One region of the Pseudoalteromonas sp. J2K-J031 genome, then DNA from elsewhere that is predicted to be linked to it. Evidence: predicted binding sites of a transcription regulator. Region 1 holds the regulator's gene; the other holds the start of a gene.
The links. Region 1 encodes LexA, which represses DNA repair genes until DNA is damaged. Its sites were predicted from a motif close to TACTGTATNNNNATACAGTA; they were not measured.
Positions count from the first base shown of each region.

Region 2: a site for LexA is predicted at 1,795-1,814, ahead of AC3KZC_RS16345 (EVE domain-containing protein). Genes of this name have one in related genera too.

Region 1 is NZ_CM200279.1:319,679-324,074, forward strand. It holds rRNA gene AC3KZC_RS01485 (23S ribosomal RNA) at 1-805, shown strand, start outside; rRNA gene rrf (5S ribosomal RNA) at 988-1,102, shown strand; gene lexA (transcriptional repressor LexA) at 1,331-1,948, shown strand; gene coxB (cytochrome c oxidase subunit II) at 2,186-3,313, shown strand; gene ctaD (cytochrome c oxidase subunit I) at 3,316-4,396, shown strand, end outside.
Region 2 is NZ_CM200279.1:3,579,320-3,583,715, forward strand. It holds gene AC3KZC_RS16330 (AzlC family ABC transporter permease) at 1-553, shown strand, start outside; gene AC3KZC_RS16335 (branched-chain amino acid transport AzlD family protein) at 553-852, shown strand; gene tesB (acyl-CoA thioesterase II) at 893-1,759, opposite strand; gene AC3KZC_RS16345 (EVE domain-containing protein) at 1,863-2,336, shown strand; gene AC3KZC_RS16350 (hypothetical protein) at 2,389-2,601, shown strand; gene AC3KZC_RS16355 (hypothetical protein) at 2,662-2,922, shown strand; gene AC3KZC_RS16360 (potassium channel family protein) at 2,947-4,014, opposite strand; cyclic di-GMP riboswitch class I at 4,167-4,250, shown strand; gene AC3KZC_RS16365 (DUF885 domain-containing protein) at 4,353-4,396, opposite strand, start outside.

The DNA.
Region 1 (4,396 bases):
GAACCTACATGTGTAGGATAGGTGGGAGACTTAGAAGCAGGAACGCTAGTTCTTGTGGAGTCGTCCTTGAAATACCACCCTTGTAGTTTTGATGTTCTAACGTAGGTCCCTAATCGGGATTGCGGACAGTGCCTGGTGGGTAGTTTGACTGGGGCGGTCTCCTCCTAAAGAGTAACGGAGGAGCACGAAGGTTTGCTAAGTACGGTCGGACATCGTACGGTTAGTGTAATGGTAGAAGCAAGCTTAACTGCGAGACGGACAAGTCGAGCAGGTACGAAAGTAGGTCATAGTGATCCGGTGGTTCTGAATGGAAGGGCCATCGCTCAACGGATAAAAGGTACTCCGGGGATAACAGGCTGATACCGCCCAAGAGTTCATATCGACGGCGGTGTTTGGCACCTCGATGTCGGCTCATCACATCCTGGGGCTGAAGTCGGTCCCAAGGGTATGGCTGTTCGCCATTTAAAGTGGTACGCGAGCTGGGTTTAGAACGTCGTGAGACAGTTCGGTCCCTATCTGCCGTGGGCGTTTGAGAATTGAGAGGGGTTGCTCCTAGTACGAGAGGACCGGAGTGAACGAACCGCTGGTGTTCGGGTTGTCATGCCAATGGCACTGCCCGGTAGCTACGTTCGGAATCGATAAGCGCTGAAAGCATCTAAGCGCGAAGCGAGCCTCGAGATGAGTTCTCACTAGAGCTATAAGCTCTCTGAAGGGCCGTTGGAGACTACAACGTTGATAGGTTGGGTGTGGAAGCGCTGTGAGGCGTTAAGCTAACCAATACTAATTACCCGTGAGGCTTAACCATACAACGCCAAAGTGGTTTGTATGAAGCACTGATGAATAGCAAGAAGTTAGATAGCACTGAAGTAGACAAATTGAATATCAGCCTTCCGAATTTATGGTTCTGAATTTATCAACACCTTCCATGGCGTTGACCCTAACGGGCCGCACTAAAGTGCGTTAAATTTTGTTCCAGACAAAATTTTGCTTGGTGACAATAGCGTTTTGGACCCACCTGATCCCATTCCGAACTCAGTAGTGAAACGAAACAGCGCCGATGGTAGTGTGGGGTTACCCATGTGAGAGTAGGACATCGCCAGGCTCCTAATAAGAGAAACCCGTTGCAGCAATGCAGCGGGTTTTTTGCTATGTGCGTTTTAAATTATCAGAGTTAAGTTACATTTTATGTTTTTATTTAATTTTGGTTGAATTATAGCCTATTTGTATTTCATCTTATCGATCAATAATCGACTTTATAATTGTATATGTTTGCCATTTACATTAAGCTGTATATAATCACAGTATTCATTTTATGGTGGAGTCCTTGATTATGAGGCCATTAACAAGTAGACAAGCTCAAATTCTTGAGTTAATTAAAGTATTTATTAAAGATACTGGTATGCCTCCCACTCGCGCTGAGATAGCTAACACGCTCGGGTTTAAAAGTGCCAATGCAGCTGAGGAACATTTAAAGGCTTTAGCTAAAAAAGGCTTTATTGAAATGGTACCCGGTGCAAGTCGAGGCTTAAAATTAATTGAGGATGAAGCACCTGAACAATTGGGTTTACCTCTAATTGGCCGTGTTGCAGCTGGGGAGCCAATACTGGCGCAAGAACATATTGAAAGTCATTATCATGTAGACCCATCTCTTTTTAAACCCGCGGCTGATTTTTTGTTACGAGTGCATGGTATGAGTATGAAAGATATTGGAATTATGGATGGCGATCTACTTGCTGTACATCGTGCGACCGTTGCACGTAATGGGCAAGTTGTTGTTGCTCGAGTTGGTGATGATGTAACTGTTAAGCGCTTTGAGCAAAAAGGTCGTAAAGTTTATCTTCATGCTGAAAATGATGAATTTAACCCCATAATAGTGGACCTATCTAAAGAAATGCTTGATATTGAAGGGCTTGCAGTAGGTGTGATTCGAAATTCTGATTTTATGTAACTTCTGTTGATTGCTGATACTTTTGTTAGCAATCAAGTTCATTTTTTATTTAGCTTTTGTCTATAAAACTTATATTTAACATCTTATTATCATTATTGCTTGCCCTTTCTCAATTCCTTGCCTAGTTTTTTAATACCTCATTTAAAAAAATTATAAAATATTAATAAATAATAATAATGAAATTACATGTCGTATCGTAATTTTCGTTGTGCTTACAACTTGATAAGGGAGTACCGCATGAGAAAGGTCTTTATGTCCTTTTTCCTTATGTCTTTGTCGCCATTTAATGTATTGGCTGATTCCAAATACAATATGACCACAGGTGTGACTGACATAAGCGAAAACGTTTACAACCTGCATATGACAATTTTCATTATATGCTGTGTTATAGGAGTGATTGTTTTTGCTGTTATGTTTTGGGCGTTACTTCGTCACCGCAAATCAAAAGGGGCGATTGCAGCTCAATTTCATGAGAGCACTAAAGTCGAAATTCTGTGGACTGCCATTCCTTTTGTAATATTGATTGGTATGGCAATCCCAGCAACTAAAACATTAATTGCTATGGAGGATACGAGTAAGGCAGATCTAACAATCAAAATTACGGGTTCACAATGGAAATGGCATTATGAATATCTTTCTCATGATATTGGTTTCTATTCAATACTTTCTACTTCGCAAGACCAAATTCATAACCGCTCAGAAAAAGACAGTAATTACTTACTTGAGGTTGATAAACCGCTTGTTATTCCTACAGACCGAAAAGTTAGATTTCTAATGACCTCCGATGATGTTATCCATTCATGGTGGGTTCCTGCTTTTGCTGTAAAAAAAGATGCCAACCCTGGGTTTATTAATGAGGCATGGACACGAGTTAATGAGCCAGGCATATATAGAGGTCAATGTGCTGAGCTATGCGGAAAAGATCATGGTTTTATGCCAATAGTTGTGGATGCTAAATCACCAGATGAATTTGATGCTTGGTTAGTTTCTGTAAAAGATGAAAAAGAAAATCAAAACGCTGCAGAGCAAGCTTCACTTAGCCAAACACTTAGCAAAGATGAGCTTATGACTTTGGGTGAACAAGTATATATCGCCAATTGTGCAGCTTGTCATCAACCAACAGGTATGGGATTAGGCGGTGTTTTTCCTGCGCTCAAGGGCAGCCCTATTGCTACTGGTGAAATTAATGATCATATCGATATAGTTATTCATGGTAAGTCGGGTACGTCAATGCAATCTTATTTAAAGCAACTTTCACTTAAGCAACTTGCAGCTGTTATTACATATGAACGTAATGCATGGGATAACAATACGGGTGATGTAATACAACCCAGTGATGTGCAAAGCAGAATTGAGGAAAAATAATAATGACTACAATCGCGCATAATCATGAAGACACCTCACATTCCCCATCAGGAATAAAACGTTGGCTGTTTACTACAAATCATAAAGACATTGGCACGCTCTATTTATTATTTTCTTTATTGATGTTTTTAATTGGTGGTGCAATGGCTATGGTGATCCGTGCTGAGCTTTTTCAGCCTGGTTTACAGTTAGTTGATCCTAACTTTTTTAATCAAATGACGACTGTTCATGGTCTTATTATGGTTTTTGGTGCAGTGATGCCTGCTTTCACTGGTTTAGCTAACTGGATGATCCCCATGATGATTGGCGCACCTGATATGGCGCTGCCTAGAATGAACAATTGGAGTTTTTGGATTCTTCCTTTTGCTTTTACTATTTTATTAATGTCACTGTTTATGGAAGGAGGTGGCCCAAATTTCGGTTGGACTTTCTATGCCCCGCTTTCAACTACCTATAGTAATGATAATACTGCTTTTTTTGTTTTTGCTATCCATATAATGGGCATTAGTTCAATTATGGGCGCGATTAATGTCATTGTAACGATTGTCAATTTACGCGCTCCAGGCATGACTTGGATGAAACTCCCCCTATTTGTATGGACATGGTTGATCACTGCTTTTTTACTCATAGCTGTAATGCCAGTATTGGCTGGTGCCGTTACAATGGTTCTGACTGATAAATATTTCGGCACTAGTTTCTTTAATGCAATGGGAGGGGGTGATCCTGTTATGTTCCAGCATATTTTTTGGTTCTTTGGGCATCCTGAAGTTTATATCATGATCTTGCCAGCCTTTGGCATTATCTCTTCTATTGTACCAACCTTCTCTAGAAAACCATTATTTGGCTATGCATCAATGGTTTATGCAACTGGTTCGATCGCATTTCTATCTTTTATTGTGTGGGCTCATCACATGTTTACCACTGGCATGCCACTGGCTGGTGAATTATTTTTTATGTATAGCACTATGCTAATTTCCGTTCCGACAGGTGTAAAAGTATTTAATTGGGTTGCCACTATGTGGCGAGGTTCAATTAGCTTTGAAGTGCCGATGTTGTTTAGTGTGGCCTTTATTGTGTTGTTTA
Region 2 (4,396 bases), 560 kb from region 1:
GTTTGCAGGATCTGCCCAACTGGTTGCCATTGAGTTAATCAGCCAAAATACACCGCTTATCACCATATTGTTTACTACGTTTATTATCAGCTCGCGCCATTTTTTATATGGCTTAAGTATTCGTCATAAAATCATTGCCCAACCACTACGCTGGCGATTACCTATCAGTTTTGTATTAACCGATGAACTATTTGCTTTTTCACACCACCCCAAAGCGTATCAATCTAAAATCAGGCTAATTTATGCCCTCAGTGCCGGCTTTAGTTTTTATATCTGTTGGAATATCTGGACACTACTGGGCATTATTGCGGGCTCACTATTACCCGACCTAACAAATATGGGACTTGATTTTGCCATTGCGACAACATTTATTGCGTTAGTGATCCCAGGTATAAAAAACTGGCCTATTTTTATTACTGTCTGTACCGCTGGGGTGTTTGCGACTTGGTTTAAAGCGATTGGCTTTGAGTTGTGGCTAGTGGGCGCAGCACTACTTGCAATGAGTGCCGGTTATGCCAGTGAAAAATTAATACGCAAACGAAAGGAAATATAATGCTAACCACAATTATTTTAATGGCCTGCGTAACCTTCAGTAGCCGCTATTTATTTTTACACCATAAACTCCCTTTTTCTGTTGGGCCGAAGCTACAGCAATTTTTAAGTTATAGCGCACCCGCTGTGCTTACCGCGATTTGGGTGCCAATCGTGCTGCTAGAAAAAGGAGAATTGAAACTTGACTGGCATAACCCGTATATTCCCGCAGCACTTGTGGCTATCGCAGTTGCGGCTCGCACCAAGAATATTTATTTCACATCACTGGCAGGCTTGAGCATTTTTTACTTATTACGCTAATAAAAAGCCCACCACTGAATCGTGTTGGGCTTATAAAAAACTAACTTTCAGGATAACTTCGGATCACACCCTCTTGCATCGTAGAAGCGATAAGCTGACCTTGCTGATTAAAAAATTGCCCGCGCACTAAACCACGACCACCACTGGCTGATGGGCTATCAACAGCATACAAAATCCAATCATCCATTCGAAATTCACGATGAAACCACATCGCATGGTCAATTGTAGCGACTTGCATATTAGGCTGTAAAAATGACAAGCCATGAGGCTGCAATGCGGTAGGTAAAAACTCAAAATCAGAGGCATACGCCAATAAATATTTATGAACTCGCAAGTCATCAGGCATTTCACCATTGGCTTTAAACCACACATAACGCTCAGGATGAGTTACCTCTGGTTTAAATGGATTTTGAAAATTCACCGGACGCATCTCTATCGGTTTTTCACAAATAATTTTATTTCGAATACTTTCAGGGATTAAATGCGCATTTTCACGATAAAAATCCAATGATGACCGCAGCTGTTCTGGACCCGGTACATTAGGCATCGGCGCTTGATGAGTGACTCCCGGTTCATCACAATGAAAAGATGCGGTCATATAAAAGATAGGTTTACCGTATTGAATAGCGCTGACACGTCGAGTACTAAAGCTTTTGCCATCACGAATGGTTTCGACATCATATACGATAGGTTTAGTAACATCGCCTGGGCGTAAAAAATACGAATGAAGTGAATGCACCTTTCGCTCTTCAGGCACTGTTTCTTTAGCAGCAGATAAAGCCTGCCCCATAACTTGGCCACCAAACACAGCTTTAAATCCGAGGTCTTGGCTCGGTCCTCGATAAATACCTTGCTCAATGGTTTCTAATTTCAATAACGCGAGCAGATCATCTAATACTTGGCTCATTGCACATTCTTTCATAGGCTGACTCATGATAAAGTCACTATATCAACTTGCAGTAACATGCTGCCACTAAATTTAGTGAAAATACTCTATTTAAGGATCTCTTGTGGCTTATTGGCTGTTTAAAACCGAACCCGATGTTTTTTCTATTAATGACTTAGAGACCAAAAATATCGCCGATTGGGAAGGCGTGCGCAATTACCAAGCCCGCAACTTTTTACGTGATGGTGTTAAATTAGGTGATTTAGTGTTTATTTATCATTCAAGCTGCAAACAACCTGCAATTGTAGGCGTTGCCACTATCGTAAAAACAGCCCATACTGATCCAAGCCAATTTGACCTAAACAGCGAGTATTTTGATAAAAAATCCTCACCCGACTCTCCACGTTGGTTACAAGTGAGCGTTAAATTTGTTGAACAATTTAAACGCCCAATTTCGTTAACACAGTTAAAAGCTGACTCGAATCTCACTGATTTTGTCCTCACGCAAAAAGGCTGTCGTCTATCTGTTATGCCGGTGACTGACTCGCAATGGCTGCACATTATCAATACTTATAGCCAAACCGCTAATGTTAACTAAACTAACGAGAACAGCTTTTAAAAAATGATGAATTATGACAATAGAGCGGCGCATGAAGGAGCTAACAGATAACGAAAACTGGCCGTTGCTTTCAATGGCACAACAAGCATCAATTACCGAACTTTATCGTTATGGCTATAATCTGGCCTTTATTCGCATTACCATAAGCAATTCTCTGGCCTATTTAGTACTGGATGAACACTATATTACCGTTGATGCAGAAGGCGATATTAATACCAATCCACCTTGTGCTATAAGAAAATAAACTAGACAGCGCTGGTAGATAAAAATAAAATTAACCTTGAGTAACTAATTTGGGAAGAACATGTCTGTACTTTTAAAATCAGAAAATCAACAGTTTGATGATGAGCGTCGCTTAACTAACCCCGATCTTGAGGCTTTTTGGCACTTATTAACGTTAGCGCAAAAGCTAGCATTAAATAAACTCAATCAATATGGTTATCAACTTGCGTTTACACGCGCGTCAGATGGCACTCATTTAGCCATCGCTATTTGTGACAATGTAGTAGCAACCATTGATTACGAAGGCGAGGTGAACCTAAACCCAACATTAAAGATCCGTTAAGTTAGGTTCAATTATATTTAATTTTTACTTTGCTAATACCAACCACTCAACTTCAGTTGTTAATACGCGCTCAGCAGCAATGTAATGCAATACATCTCCTGCTTTTACACAATAATCCAGTGGTGGATTTAGTTCTAACTCATCACCAATCCTTGAGCGTGCAACACCCAATACGATTGCATTGTGACGATCTTTAAACACGTGGAATATTTTTGAGAAAACCAATTCAGCCACACCTTGAGGCACAACCAAACTAAATTGAGTATCCCCATATAGCGTTGAAAGTAACTCTTCATGCACACGACTTGAGCCAGGATCTTGCATTGCCCGCACCAGCATTTCAGCTGATTTAGAGCTGCTGCATTCAACATTGCCACAATGATCTCGCAGCATCTCAATTTTACTATCGTCATTAAAATACGCACTAATATGACAGTCCGCTTTTACTAACTTGCTAATACGTAACGAAGTTGTAAAAGTTTGGTCATCATCTTTACCGTCAACAATAATTTTATCGGCTTGCGCAATCGCAACGCGCTGCAATTGCTCAAGGTCGGTATAACTAATTAACTTAACAAAATCGACATGTGGGTTTGTGGCAAAAGGATGCTGAATATCATCTGTTACTGCAAGTAAAATTCGTCGTGCAACACGTTTATTATCAGCCAAAATATGCTCAATAATTTTACTTGTCCGTTTTTCATGCCATCCAAAAATAATGATATGGCCTATATAATGATTAAAACTATTTTCACCTGTCATAGAACGTTTTATTTTATCCGTAATTGTTTGACCTGTTTTACCCAGTAACACACCAAAAAGTGCCAAGCCAAAAGGTATCTGAACGATTGCCACAAACCACTTACCCAAATCAGTGCTTGGGCTTAAGTCACCATAACCGACTGTTGAAGTGGTGACAATGTAGTAATACAAATAATGATGAAGATCGACTAATTTTGCCTCTCCAGCCAAAAAAAGTACGCACCAAGTAAGTAACAAATGCGTAAACACTGCTGCAATAACAAAGGCCCAACTTACTTTTTCAATATGAACTCGAAATTCGAGTAATAACTTTTTAACTAATAAATTCATTTAACATTCCGACGACATCCATTTAATCATTTTACTTAATAGCTGCACCGAATTATGCCGCACAGATAAATGTACAACAAACTAAAAAACTCTTTAGCCACCTTAATGACAGGTATCAATTATGCAGCTAAACTCAAAAATGAACTGTCATAGTTCGTAAAGGGCAAACTTAGTGAAAACTAAGGACGCAAAGCTGTTGGTCTAAGGGATAATCCTATGATTGCAAAGCTGCCAACGATAACAGTATCGGGGGCCCTAGGCTGCTTCGTATGTACCTCCGAGTTCAAACACTTTATTTAAAAAATGATTGAGCAAGGCGAAGCAGCCTGATTTCTTACCTAATTCTCTACCCGCATTTTTGTTTCGTTAATATATTGTTCTA